4 regions of the Halomonas sp. MS1 genome follow, and region 3 is predicted to be linked to each of the others. Evidence: predicted binding sites of a transcription regulator. Region 3 holds the regulator's gene; each other region holds the start of a gene.
What was found. The regulator sigma-54, encoded in region 3, starts transcription at its own class of promoters, with help from an activator protein. The targets are predictions, from matches to a motif close to TGGCACNNNNNTTGCTNT.

Region 1 (3,521 bases), 1.6 Mb from region 3:
TCGTAACGTGTTTAAGTCATCTAGGGCAAGCCACACCGCCGCGATCCGCCTGAGTAAGCGTGCCGCTGCCTGTGGTCGTGCTTCTTCGGTAAGCGCTTCTAGCCGCTGGCGCATAACGGTCTCGGCTTCTTGGCTATGCTGTACAAATTCCTTTCGCCGAGTAGCAAACCGTTTACCTTTCGAGACAAGGTAAATCGTCGAGGCGCCTCGTTCACGTTGGAGCGCATGGATAAAACCGCTAATGTCGCCAACGATCTCTGAGGTAGTCGCTAAGTGGTGCAGGCTATCAATATCGCATCGAAGGGCGGTTAAGAGTAGCTGTTGGGCTGAAGACATAGTGGTTTCCTTTTACTCCCCGCCTGAGATGAAATCCCCTCTGTTGCGATATGTGTCGCGAAAACGTGTCGTAAAAAATCATCGCGGATAAAGCATACAGAGGGGTAAGTGAGTGCTAACGCAGTGAGAGTGCGCCTGCGCTCGTATCGTCGCCAACCGCATCACGATAGGCAGTTGCTTCTTCAGCTTCTGTGGCATCGCTGAAACGTACTACCAGTACACAGGAAGCAAGCACTAATACGGTAATGCCAAGGTAAAAAAGCCCTTGTTGATAACCAAGACTTTCACTACGGAACAGAAAGGCGGCGGATACAGCACCGACGTTTCCACCTGCCCCCACGATACCGGCAACAGCACCGAGTGCTTTTTTATTGATAAAGGGCACCACGCCAAATGTTGCTCCTTCGGCCATTTGAACAAACAGGCTGAAGACCAGCATGATGCCGATTGCGAGGCTTAAGACGTGCATTTGTGAGAAGGCAATGAGTGCTATTCCTTCACACACTAAGGCGATAAACAGCCAGCGGACTCGCCCTTTTAAACCGCCTTGTTTGGCGAACAGGTCTGAAAAAACGCCGCCAAGGGTACGGGCAAAAATATTCATTAGGCCAAATAAACCAGCGATTAAACCAGCGGTTGCCAGCGTCAGGTCAAACTTGTCGAAGAAGTAGATAGCGGCAATATTATTGATGGTTAGTTCGACGCCAAAGCAGAGCCCGTAAACAATAAACAGCGCCCATACGCGAATATCTTTTGCTGCGGTCAGAAAGCTTTGTACGGCGCTATTTTCACCTGTGGCTTCGGGTAGCTCGCCGCGGGCGCGCAGGTCGCTAAAGTTGCCATCGGGAGCATCTTGGGTAAACAGCCAATAGCCAATCCCAGTAAAAAACAGTACGACACCAGGCACCACCATTGCTAAGCGCCACCCTAGCGTTTCACTAACGCCAAGCATTAGTAGACCTGAGAAGATCAACGGCATCAGGATTTGCGTCGTACCGCCGCCCAAGTTCCCCCAGCCAGCACTGGTCGCATTGGCGGTGCCCACAACATTTGGCGCAAACATCATCGTGGTGTGATATTGGGTGATCACAAAGGATGCACCGATGGCGCCGATGGCCAGCCGAGCGAGTAAGAAGGTCTCAAAGCTATTGGCAAAACCTATGCACATAACGGGCACAGCGCCGAGCATCAACAAACCGGTATAGGTTTTACGAGGCCCAATTTTATCGCACAGCACGCCAATGAGCAGGCGGACAATAACGGTAATAGCAACGGAGGCAATAATGGTATTGCCGATCTGCGTTTGGGTGAGTGATAAATCTTCACGGACCACTGCCATCAGTGGAGCGATGCCAAACCAACCAAAAAAACAGATATGGAACGCGAACCAGGAGAAGTGGAACGCACGCATTTGAGGGGTAGAGAAGTTGAATAGCCGAATGCGGTTAGCTTTATTGCGAATGTCCATGGATGGCCTCACAGAGCACGATACGAGTGGGTCAAAACATGGCGCTTGGAAAGGCGCTATGTTGTTAACGAGAACATGCCTTCGCCATTGAAGGGCAGGTTCGACGCACTCGTACCCGTTGGGCCTGGTCCACGCCTACCATCATTCAGTAAGAGTTAAGCAATTAGTTCGCCATAAAATTATTTTAATTTTAAAATCAGCTTCTTATATATGTTTGTTTGATAGATGGAGAGTTGTAGCAGGCTGCTAATGCACCAAGGTGGCGCATCTGTGGTGAAGACGTGCGACACCTGAGTGCTGGTTATTCGTGCAAATAAACAGCGTCAATATCCAGTGTTGAACGTTCACCTATCGCTTCAAAGTGAGTTTCTAGCCAGCGTTCGGCGGCCTCTCGCCCTTGCTCAAACAGGTAACATAGAAACGGCCACTCTGAGTTCATTTTGCTGGATACCGAGAGATCCTCTAGCGCCTGTTCGCCACTGATACGGTGGAAAAGCGCTTGCTGATAGCAGTTTTCGATCCCCTGTTCATCCAGGGTGCGCTTAAGCAGCGCAATCATGCGTATTTCTTTAATCAGGGCTGAATTAAAGGTAATTTCATTTAGTCGATTCATTATGGCTGAGGCAGACGTAGGGACTTCTTCTCTACTGATGGGGTTAATCTGCACCAACAGAATATCGCGTGCGCTGCACTCCTCCATTAACGGGAACAGCGCTGGGTTACCCATATAACCGCCATCCCAGTACGCTTCACCCTCTATCTCAACGGCTTGAAATACAAATGGCAGGCAAGCAGAGGCCATCACCGCATCTACACTCATCTCTTCGCGGCGAAAGACGCGCTGTTTGCCGGTGCGAACGTTAGTGGCTGTCACAAATAGCTTAAGCTGCTCACAACGTCTTACACGTTCGAAATCAATATGTTCGGCGACAATGTCACGCAATGGATTAATATTCAGAGGGTTCAGTTGGTAGGGGGATACCAAGCGGCTTAAAAGATCCATAGCCACATAACCCGGTGAGTGATCGAGGGACCAGTTTCCGGTAAGTACATCAAGTGGTGAGCGGCGAATTGGGCTCGCCATCCCCGCTCGGCTAACCGCTTTCCAAAACTGGTGTAACGCTTGACGAGCCGTTTCTTTGTTACCGCGGGTGAGGGCGTCTGCCATAACCACACCATTCATTGCGCCAGCGCTTGTGCCACTGATGCCCTCTATTTCGATACGGTCATCTTCAAGTAAGCGGTCGATGACACCCCATGTATAAGCACCGTGGGCTCCACCGCCCTGTAAAGCGAGATCTAGCTTTTTGATCTGCGACATTGCCTTCCCTGCTGAGTGAGTGATTAAAAGCGCAGTAACCCACTCAGCATGGCATAAAAGGGTGTGTTATGTGTACGCCTGCTAGGCAGGCCCACAGCACGTCATCAAGGTGAATCTGCTAATGGTGAAGGGCGCCCATTTGAAAGGGGAACCTCATAAACGGCATGCTCCATCAGTTTATCAAGCTGGAGCGCTAGCTGACTGCTGGCTTCTTCCATCATAGCCAGTGCCGCAAGCTGGCCATTATGATCACCTTGGCGGGCAAACTTAAGTGCTTCTAAACCGCTTTCATGAAAACGCTTGTGCGGTGCCGCCAGCGCTTTGTAAGCCTCCGTATGCTTATAGCGATGACCGTCCCCCATAAAGTACCAATGCCCAAGCGTGCAGTGCTGGTGA
Region 2 (3,521 bases), 2.3 Mb from region 3:
CGCTAGCAACGCTTCCGCTGCCGGGTTCATCCAACGAACACGGAGTTCACCGTCTAGCAGTAAGACTGCGGTGGTGAGGTGTTCAAGTAAGCGCTGGTACATGGCGTATCCTGAAGCGTCGCTGTAAAAAATAGCGTTATCGAGCGTATGAAAGAGAAACTGCAAAAAGCGCGCCAATTGACCACTTGCACGGCTAATGAGCAGGGGGCGGGGATGTAGCGTGCCGTTATAGCGCAGTCCGAGCGGTCAGCCTGTCACTTATTGCACCATTATAGTGCGCATGACTCATCATCAATAAAAATACTCACCGCATCAGTGCGGCGCCGCAGACAGCGCTCTCCCCTTGCAAACAGACCTCTTCGTCTCACTATTCAGTGGTATAAAAAAACCCCGCCGAAGCGGGGTTTTAGGCCAGTCACACCCGAGGGAGTGGTACTAGCTGCTGTGCTTAGCAATCGCTCTTAACAGCTGTAGTACATATCGAACTCAATCGGGTGAGTGGTCATGCGAATGCGCTCCACTTCTTCCATCTTGAGGTCGATGTATGCATCGATCATATCATCAGTAAACACGCCACCTTCGGTCAAGAACGCGCGGTCTGCATCGAGTGCTTCCAACGCTTGGTCCAGGCTGTTGGCAACGGTCGGTACTGACTTACCTTCTTCTGGCGGCAGGTCGTACAAGTTCTTATCCATGGCATCGCCAGGATGAATCTTATTCTTAATACCGTCGATACCCGCCATCAGCAGCGCCGCGAACGCTAGGTAAGGGTTAGCAGTCGGGTCAGGGAAACGTGTTTCAACACGCTTACCTTTCGGGCTGGCGGTATACGGAATACGGATAGAGGCAGAACGGTTACGAGCGCTGTAGGCCAACATAACCGGCGCTTCAAAGCCTGGCACCAAACGCTTGTACGAGTTAGTAGACGCGTTCGTGAAGGCGTTCAGAGCACGGGCGTGTTTGATCACACCGCCAATGTAGTAAAGCGCCATTTCGGAAAGCCCAGCGTACTCGTCACCCGCGAACTGGTTTTGACCATCTTTCCAGAACGACTGGTGTACGTGCATACCAGACCCGTTGTCGCCTACCAGCGGCTTCGGCATGAACGTAGCGGTTTTGCCGTAAGCGTGAGCCACGTTGTGGATCACGTATTTCATTTCCTGAACTTCGTCAGCTTTCTTCACCAACGTGTTGAATTTAACGCCGATTTCGTTCTGACCCGCGTTAGCAACCTCGTGGTGGTGAACCTCAACGGTCTGGCCAATCGCTTCCAGGGTGTTACACATTGCACCACGCATGTCATGGAAACTATCAACCGGGGGAACCGGGAAGTAGCCGCCTTTAACGCGCGGGCGGTGCCCCAAGTTGCCACCTTCTACCTGATTACTGGTCGCCCAAGCGCCTTCATCAGAGGTGATTTTGTACATGGAACCCTGAATGTCAGATTTCCAATGGACTTCGTCGAAAATGAAGAACTCAGGCTCAGGGCCAAAGAAGGCGGTGTCGCCCAGGCCGGTGGACTGCAGGTAAGCTTCTGCGCGCTTGGCAATAGAACGCGGGTCACGGTCATAGCCCTGCATAGTGGCAGGCTCGATGATATCGCAACGCAGGATCAGGGTAGCGTCTTCGGTGAAGGGGTCGAGGAAACCAGTGCCATCTTCAGGACGAAGAATCATGTCGGATTCGTTGATGCCTTTCCAGCCCTCGATAGAGGAACCATCGAACATCTGACCATTTTCGAAAAACTCTTCATCCACGTCCCGTGCCGGTACGGTGACGTGCTGCTCTTTACCGCGCGTGTCGGTGAAACGCAGATCTACCCATTTAACATCATGTTCTTCGATTAGCGCGAGAGTCTTGGCTGACATAGTGTCCTCCGGTATGAACGTGGCTTAAGCTTGTGACAGTAAGCTACCGATAAAAGAGTTATTAAACAAACCGGCTATCGTTGTAGCACGCCGAGAGGCATCTGCCTACGACCCGCTAGCCGCTGCCTAATACCAAGCACGGAACATGCCAACTCTGCACCAATATGGCATAAAAAAACAACAAGCAGTTGTTTTACAAAAGATAAAAAATAAAATACTGCGCTTCTTCATGTAGCATAATGCTCTGCGAAAGAACGAACTTAGCCCTAAAAAGCCACCTAGCTCAGAAAAACGCACCAATAAAGACCAGCCAGAGACCCGCAAGCACCAACATGGTGCATATCAAGCATCTATTATTTTCCTCATCACTGTAAACTTTAGCTTGATACCAAAAGAAACTCACACCTACAATTGATTACAAACAGATAGATTTAATAACAAACAGGTTTCACAACACAGGAAGCCACTCACATGGGCACGGTCTGCTTTATTGTTGATGCGTCAGTCACAGGTGCCCTTTTACCACGTCACCTGCGCGCTATTCGCCAAACAGGCTTTGCAGACCACACACTTCCCATTATCGTGACCAGCGCCACCGCCGATCCACGCGTGCCGGACATTGAGCAACGCTACCGCGCGCACTTTCTTGTTACCCCTTCCCAGCCACTGGGCGCAAGGATCAATCAAGCCGCATATCTCAGCCAAGCTGATTGGTTGCTGATTGCAATGCAGCAACGGGCGCTAACAGCCAAACTATGGTGTTTACTTTATCCCCAGCTAGACACGTACACGCTGGATGCTCTTTTGATTGGCAGCGAACCACCCCGCTTATCCGAACGCTTACTCCAGTGCTTTTTAGGCGCAGGCGTCGCTGTTCCTCCCTACATCGCCATCAGGCGCACGTGGCTAGAACGGTTGGGGGGCTTAGACCCAGAGCTAGATGAAGCAGCGCTTGCTGATTTACTACAGCGCCTTTATGCATGCCCTACCCGTTTACAAACCTTCAGCCTAGAAACATCAGGGCTTACCCGAGACTCGCCATCAAGGAGTAACAAACCCTACCGGCCACCTCCCAACTCGCATACGGATACTTAACGTCTCTTATGGCTTAGGATCTCCTGTTGGTTAAACGCTCAAATGCTTGCCCAATAGCACTGCCCCCGCCGTCATAGTGTTAACCATACTATTCAACACGAATAAGCCAATACCATCGGCAAGAATCGGTTAATGCACTAACCAACGTGAAAACAGCACACAGAAAGGTATTACCCCCACGGCTGTTGAACACAAGTTCTTTTGAAGACTTGTTCTTTTGAAGACAAAGCTATCCAACCAGCGAATGTGAGTGCAGCGGATTCACGACATCCCCATGCTTCAGCAGTGATTGGCTCTATCACACCAACGCACACTACACTTAAACATCACGCTATCTGATACCGCTCAACAAAAGGACACTGACAATGCATCAGCATATCGAATGGGACGAACCTGGCAGCGCAAGCGTTGTAGAGTTTTTTAAGAATGACCCCGACCACACTCCGCCCTACCCAGGCGCCATGCTCTCCGCCCGTTATCTAGGCCGCATTGTGCGGGTAAAAGTAGAAGCCTATCGTGATGAAGATGCCGTCAGCATCGGCAGCGTTGCCGCCATTC
Region 3 (3,521 bases):
TAATGGCAATCTTGGAAACTCGTAAAGAACTCGATCGTAACGCCCGGGAGCAGCGCCTTGAGTCGCTACTCGAAGATTTCCACATCACGCACATTCGTGACAACTTCGGCATGAGTCTTTCGGGCGGAGAGCGTAGACGTGTTGAGATCGCACGCTCCCTCGCGACAGAGCCTGCCTTTATTCTGCTTGATGAGCCATTTGCCGGCGTTGACCCGATCTCAGTGGGTGATATTAAAACGATCATTCGAGCCCTCAAAAAACGCCATATCGGCGTGCTGATCACTGATCATAACGTCAGGGAAACACTAGATATTTGCGATATTGCCTACATTGTAGGTGACGGTCATATCATCGCCAGTGGCCCCCCTCAGGAAATTCTCAACAACCAGCGGGTAAGAGACGTTTATTTGGGGGCTGATTTCCGCCTGTAAACAGCCACCTGCAGAAAAAATAGTAGTGGTGGCATAGTTATTGCACTTGCACCAAGCCATAACTCGCACTAGGGTGGAGCTTTCTGATTAACGAGTGGTTCTCAGATGGTCATGAAAGCTTCTCTTCAATTGCGTATCGGTACACAGCTGACCATGACACCTCAGCTGCAGCAGGCCATCGCCCTGTTACAGCTATCAACGCTGGACCTCCGTCAAGAAATTCAGCAAGCACTTGATGCCAATCCAATGCTTGAGCAGGAAGATGAGTTCGGCGAACAGGCCGTTAGTGAACCCCAGGAAGCTGAATGGTCCGAAAGCATTCCTAATGAACTCTCTACTGACAGTGACTGGTCAGACACTTATCAAGACCTAGGCAGCCATGGCACCAGCAGCGAGGGGCCTGACTTTGAGCGTCAAGCCGCGGGTCAAAGTTTGCATGGCCACTTACTTTGGCAACTCGCCATGACAGATTTTTCACCACGCGACCATGCCATTGCTGAAAGCCTCATCGATGCACTGGATGCCAACGGCTACCTAACCCAGCCTCTCAATGACATTCGCGAAGGACTTAAAGCCCAAGGGCATGAAGGCCTTAGCCAGCGTGAAGTTGAAACAACCTTGCTGCGCCTTCAACAGTTTGAGCCCACCGGTGTATTTGCGCGCGACCTGCGGGAGTGCTTAATGCTGCAGCTCGCCTCACTACCCGAAGATACACCGCTGCTGATGCCTGCCAAGCGGCTAGTGCGTCAATTTCTTGAAGCGCTCGGTAAGGATGATGTGCGTTTGCTAAAGCGGCGGTTAAGCCTGGATGATGAGCAGCTTGATGACGTCATTCGCTTGATCCGCAGCCTTGATCCTCGCCCAGGAAGTGCCTTTGGCGACACAGATGACAGCTATGTAACGCCAGATTTAGTCGTCCGCCATGACCACGAAGGATGGCACCTGGAGCTAAACCCAGAGGCACTGCCGCGCTTGCGCATTCAACCTGACTACGCAAGCCTCATCAAACGGGCTGACAAGAGCCAAGATAACCAGTTTTTAAAAGAGCATCTCCAGGAAGCGCGCTGGCTCATCAAGAGCCTTTCAAGTCGAAATGATACGCTACTGCGGGTGGGCCGAGAAATCATAGCGCGCCAAATAGGCTTTCTGGAACACGGTGAAGAAGCCATGAAACCGCTGATTTTAGCCGACATCGCAGACGCCGTTGAAATGCATGAATCTACTATTTCCAGGGTCACCACCCAGAAATATATCCATACCCCGCGCGGTGTGTTCGAACTCAAATACTTCTTTTCCAGCCAAGTAAGTGGCCAGGACGGCGGCGACAGTCATTCCAGCACCGCCATCCGGGCTCGAATCAAAAAACTGGTGCAAGATGAACCGCCCGGCAAACCGCTCTCAGACAGCCGCCTCGTGGCGCTATTGGAAGAGGGTGGCATTAATGTAGCAAGGCGAACGGTGGCCAAATATCGCGAGTCGATGGGCATTCCCTCTTCAAGCGAGCGCCGCCGTTTACGCTAATAAAACAGTGCTAACGAGACAAAGTCTGTCTAGGGGCTTTGCAATAGCGCAAAAAGGGTTACAATCGAAGAACAGTCCGATGGATAAGGAGCACGTCAATGCAAGTAAATATCACTGGTCATCACGTAGATCTGACTGACGCCTTGCGTGACTATGTAAATGAGAAGCTGGAACGCGTTGAGCGCCATTATGACAACATCACCACCGTACAAGTAACCTTATCTGTTGAAAAGGAGCGTCAGCAAGCTGCCTGCACCCTGCATGCTGCAGGAGCCGATCTACACGCAGAAGCATTAGACAATGATATGTATGCTGCGATTGATGCACTAGCGGACAAAATTGACCGTCAACTCGTTAAACACAAGGAAAAAGCACAAGCTCGCGCCCAAGGCGCTGGCGTGCGTTAACTCAATGACGTTGGAAACCATACTTCCCCCGGAGCGCGTGCTGTATGACGTCCCCGGGGGCAGCAAAAAAAGGGTGCTGGAATTTTTCAGCACCTTTATTGCGCAAAACACGCCAAGCCTAGATAGCCAAGAAGTCTTCAGCCGCCTGATTGGTCGTGAGCGTTTGGGTAGCACTGGAATAGGCAACGGCGTTGCCATTCCTCACGCCCGTAGCCCTCACTGCAGCTCGCCTATCGCTGGTTTTTTAAAGTTAGCCGAGCCTGTAGATTTCGATGCTATTGATGGCGATCCCGTCGACCTTGTTTTCGTACTTTTAGTACCCGAAGAGGCGGACGACACGCACTTAGCCTTATTAGGGCAAGTGGCGTCTATCATGAACAGCGTTGACACACGTCAGCAGCTTCGTAGAGCGGCTAGCCAACGTGAGCTATTGGACCTTATAACAGCAAAAATTCGTGAACAGCCTGTTAGCTAAAGGGTCCACCGCTAGACACTGCCTACTAAGTCCAACGTTTACCTCCATTTTTATTGGCATGCCAAGAGAAACTCTATGCAATTGGTGATCATTAGCGGCCGTTCAGGGTCCGGTAAATCTATCGCCTTACAAGCGTTAGAAGATCTTGGCTATTGTGCCATCGATAACCTGCCCGCCATGCTACTCAGCTCCCTGGTGGATGAGCTTCGTGAGCAAGGGGCACGCCCCCAACTAGCGGTAAGTATCGATGCGCGCAATTTACCTGCTGCATTAAAGCAACTGCCAAAAATGCTTGAATCTTTGCGCCAGAAAAGCATTCACTTCCAGGTTATCTATCTAACCACCGATGCGCGAATTCTTCTTGAGCGATACTCAGCCACGCGTCGTCGCCACCCTCTTACGCGTGATAGTGACATGACGCTTGAAGAGGCCATCAATAAAGAAGAAGAAACCCTGCTCGACATCCGTGATCTGGCTGACCTGATGATCGACACATCGCGTCTGTCGGTTCATGACCTGCGCCGCCGGATAACGGATCAGGTTGCCCAACAGCGTGAAGATAGATTAACGCTGACACTAGAGTCATTTGGCTATAAACGGGGCGTCCCACTTGACGCAGATCTCGTCTTTGACGTGCGCTGCCTACCAAATCCGTACTGGGATCCTACACTGCGCCAATACACTGGC
Region 4 (3,521 bases), 1.3 Mb from region 3:
TACTCAGCGTTATCAGATTCCGTTTGTGCTAATCACTCGCCATGATCGCCGACCCAACCGGGTGGTCGATGCATTTTTAGGATTTGTAAAAGGCGCAAAATAGCTCACTTGGTTATGCCAAGCACAAAATAATCAAAGCTCGGCACTTAGCCGAGCTTTGATTATTAACGACGTTTACATATAACGAGTTTATGGCAGTTTTGCCGTCTCGCTGGCCATGTGTGGCGCGGGTCCTACCTGAGAAGACGGTGTTAAAACGTGGCTTGCGGCGTAATAAACAATCGCGCCAAGCGCAGAACCGGTAAACCAGCCATAGTCATAGAACCAGTTCATGGTGCCGGTTAACAGTGCTAGTAGCGTCAGTGCCACCGGCACGCCGAACGCGATAAAACCCGCCACATTAAACGCAGGATAAGCACGGTTATCCATATATAAGCTAGGCACATCTAAGCGCTGCTTTTTAATTAGGAAATAGTCCACTGCCATGATGCCTGCAATGGGGCCAAGCAAGCTGGAGTATCCTAGCAGCCAGTTTGAATACATCTGCTCAAGCGACACCCCTTGAGCAATGAGCCCCGCTTTCTGCAAAAGATCGTAGCCCATCAATAAAACACCCACTGCTCCGGTTATCAGAACGCCACGCGTCTGATTAATCCATTTTGGCGCAATATTTTGAAAGTCATTGGTTGGCGAGACAATATTCGCGGCTGTATTGGTAGACAGCGTTGCAACAATGATCAACACCATCGCTAACACGACCCAAAAAGGACTATCGATCATCCCTATCAAGTTAACTGGGTCAGCGATCGTTTGTCCCACCAACGATTCTGAAGCTGCAGTCAATACAACGCCCAACGCTGCAAAGAAGAACATTGTCAGCGGTAGCCCAATCACTTGGCCAACAATTTGATCTTTTTGGCTTTTGGCAAACCGGCTGAAATCAGGAATGTTCAGCGACAACGTCGCCCAAAACCCCACCATCGCGGTTAACCCTGCAAAGAAGTAGCCATATACCGACGCTCCTTCTGGGCGCGAAGGCGGTTGCGCTAATAACTCAGTCATCGACATGTGCGGCCATGCCCACATCATTAATCCAACCCCCACAGCAAGCAGCAATGGCGCCGCTAGGGTTTCCAGCCACTTGATCGACTCAGCCCCACGAATGACCACAAGAAGATTCATTGCACCAAATACAAAAAAGCCAATCACTTCACCTATCCCACCCAGCGCAGCCCAAGCGGGGACCAGTTCGGATAACAGAAGATGAATAGCCAAACCACCAAACATCGTTTGAATGCCAAACCAGCCGCAGCCTACGAGAGCCCGCACCAAACAAGGCACATTAGAACCTAAAATACCGAACGATGATCGCAGTACAATTGGAAATGGAATACCAAATTTAGTGCCAGGAAAGGCATTTAGAGTGAGCGGAATCAGGACAATCACGTTGGCTAGAAAAATGGCAAAAAGCGCTTCGCCCACACTCAGGCCAAAGTAGGCGGTTAACACACCACCCAATGTGTAGGTCGGCACACAAATCGACATCCCCACCCAAAGTGCCGCAATGTTCCATTTACTCCAAGTGCGCTCACTCGCCTGAGTGGGCGCAATATCTTTATTGAAACGAGGACTATCACCTACGTCTTTGCCTACATCGAGTTCAATTAACCCCTCTCTGTCCACCATTCGGGATGTTGAGCCAGTCATATAGTCTCCTCAGCAGTGCTGTAGCCCAGTAAATTCACGGTGTCAGTCTTTTAAGAGCAATAAGCGTGCCTAAAACAAAATCACAAACACTAACCCATTGATCAAAAAGCTGACTTAACAGGCAGACATACACATACTTTTAGCGTGATTGTTGTTATTCGCCTTGCAGATCTTAAAAGCCATTAATAAGCGTAGCCATTTAAACAAAATACGCACCAAAAAGACGCATAAAAAATATCAAAATCAAAAACAAAACAACATAAAGCAATGTTTTAAAACAAAAAATTAAATATCACCAATATCGAACGACACCTCACCAACTTAGCAAAAATAGCACTAAAAATAATAAAAACATTAAAAAATCAAAGAGTTAAACCAGTAAATAAAAATTATTAAAAAACACTTGAAACAACACCTCACAAAGGACTATGTTCAAAAAGCTGTCAATCAAGACAACTTTTTGAACAACAATAAGACACCACTGCACGCCACGTAATCACACACTTGTTACTTGACCAGTAACCTACCGACATGCGTATGCATGCGGTTGGCGCGTATGACTTGAGAGGGCATGTTCTATGCAGAAAATGAAAATTGGCTTAATTCAAATGGGGCTCAAAACCAGCACCGATTTAGACACCGCGGCGATCCGCGATGCGATGAACGAAGCACACCTACCGATGATTCAGCAGGCCGCCGAACAGGGTGTGCAAGTACTGTGTTTTCAAGAAGTCTTTAACCAGCCGTACTTCTGCCCAAGCCAAGATGGCAAATGGTACGCCGCCGCTGAGCGGGTTCCAGAAGGCCCCACTTGTCAGATGATGCAAAAACTGGCTGCCGAACACCGCATGGTCATTATCGTGCCCGTATATGAAGAAACAGAGACCGGCGTTTACTACAACACCGCCGCCGTGTTTGATGCCGACGGTAGCTACCTCGGCAAATATCATAAAACTCATATCCCTCAAGTGGCCGGTTTTTGGGAGAAATTCTTCTTCAAACCGGGCAAATCAAACTGGCCCGTCTTCGACACTGCCTACGGCAAAATTGGTGTGTATATCTGCTATGACCGCCACTTCCCTGAAGGCTGGCGTGCACTGGCGCTTAACGGTGCTGAGGTAATCTTCAACCCCTCCGCTACCGTAGCCGGGCTTTCCCAGTACCTATGGGAGCTTGAGCAGCCTGCTTCCGCCGCGGCTAACGGTTGCTTCATTGCTGCTATCAACCGCGTGGGCACAGAAGCGCCCTGGAATATTGGCAACTTCTACGGCTCCAGCTACATCGTCAACCCCCGCGGCAAAATCGAAGCCCAGGCCAGCGAAACGGAAGACGAGCTGCTGGTGCATGAAATTGATTTAGACATGGTGCGCGAGGTGCGCAATAACTGGCAGTTCTTCCGTGATCGTCGCCCCGATGCCTACACCCGCCTCACTGATGGTGAGTAGCCCTGTTGATGAATCATACGAGGACTTCATGATGAGTTTATTGATCAAAGGCGGCACCGTCGTCACCCATGCCGATACTTACCGCGCTGACGTTCTGTGCGTCGACGGCAAAATCCACGCCATCGGCACCGATTTAGACCTCCCCGACAACTGCGACATCATTGATGCCAGCAATCAGTTGGTAATGCCCGGTGGCATTGACCCTCATACCCATATGCAAATGCCATTTATGGGCGCAGTGGCTAGCGAAGATTTTTACACCGGCACCGCCGCCGCGATGGCGGGTGGCACCACGACGATTATCGACTTTGTCATTCCAAGCCCAGGCCAATCACTCTTAGAAGCCTTTGAGACGTGGCAAGGGTGGGC

Region 1: a site for sigma-54 is predicted at 1,961-1,978, ahead of NF683_RS11925 (NarK family nitrate/nitrite MFS transporter). Genes of this name have one in related genera too.
Region 2: a site for sigma-54 is predicted at 2,002-2,019, ahead of glnA (glutamate--ammonia ligase). Genes of this name have one in related genera too.
Region 4: a site for sigma-54 is predicted at 1,761-1,778, ahead of NF683_RS04160 (NCS1 family nucleobase:cation symporter-1). Genes of this name have one in related genera too.

Annotation. Positions count from the first base shown of each region.
Region 1 covers NZ_CP098926.1:2,628,369-2,631,889, forward strand. Annotated here, with positions in the region: gene NF683_RS11920 (nitrate regulatory protein) at 1-336, opposite strand, end outside; gene NF683_RS11925 (NarK family nitrate/nitrite MFS transporter) at 452-1,804, opposite strand; gene NF683_RS11930 (patatin-like phospholipase family protein) at 2,106-3,125, opposite strand; gene NF683_RS11935 (CZB domain-containing protein) at 3,230-3,521, opposite strand, start outside.
Region 2 covers NZ_CP098926.1:1,844,737-1,848,257, reverse strand. Annotated here, with positions in the region: gene glnL (nitrogen regulation protein NR(II)) at 1-102, opposite strand, end outside; gene glnA (glutamate--ammonia ligase) at 462-1,868, opposite strand; gene NF683_RS08325 (hypothetical protein) at 2,340-2,963, shown strand; gene NF683_RS08320 (hypothetical protein) at 3,329-3,521, shown strand, end outside.
Region 3 covers NZ_CP098926.1:4,227,108-4,230,628, forward strand. Annotated here, with positions in the region: gene lptB (LPS export ABC transporter ATP-binding protein) at 1-431, shown strand, start outside; gene NF683_RS19635 (RNA polymerase factor sigma-54) at 537-1,952, shown strand; gene hpf (ribosome hibernation-promoting factor, HPF/YfiA family) at 2,051-2,359, shown strand; gene ptsN (PTS IIA-like nitrogen regulatory protein PtsN) at 2,364-2,834, shown strand; gene rapZ (RNase adapter RapZ) at 2,910-3,521, shown strand, end outside.
Region 4 covers NZ_CP098926.1:901,003-904,523, forward strand. Annotated here, with positions in the region: gene NF683_RS04155 (LysR family transcriptional regulator) at 1-103, shown strand, start outside; gene NF683_RS04160 (NCS1 family nucleobase:cation symporter-1) at 190-1,707, opposite strand; gene NF683_RS04165 (nitrilase-related carbon-nitrogen hydrolase) at 2,286-3,152, shown strand; gene hydA (dihydropyrimidinase) at 3,184-3,521, shown strand, end outside.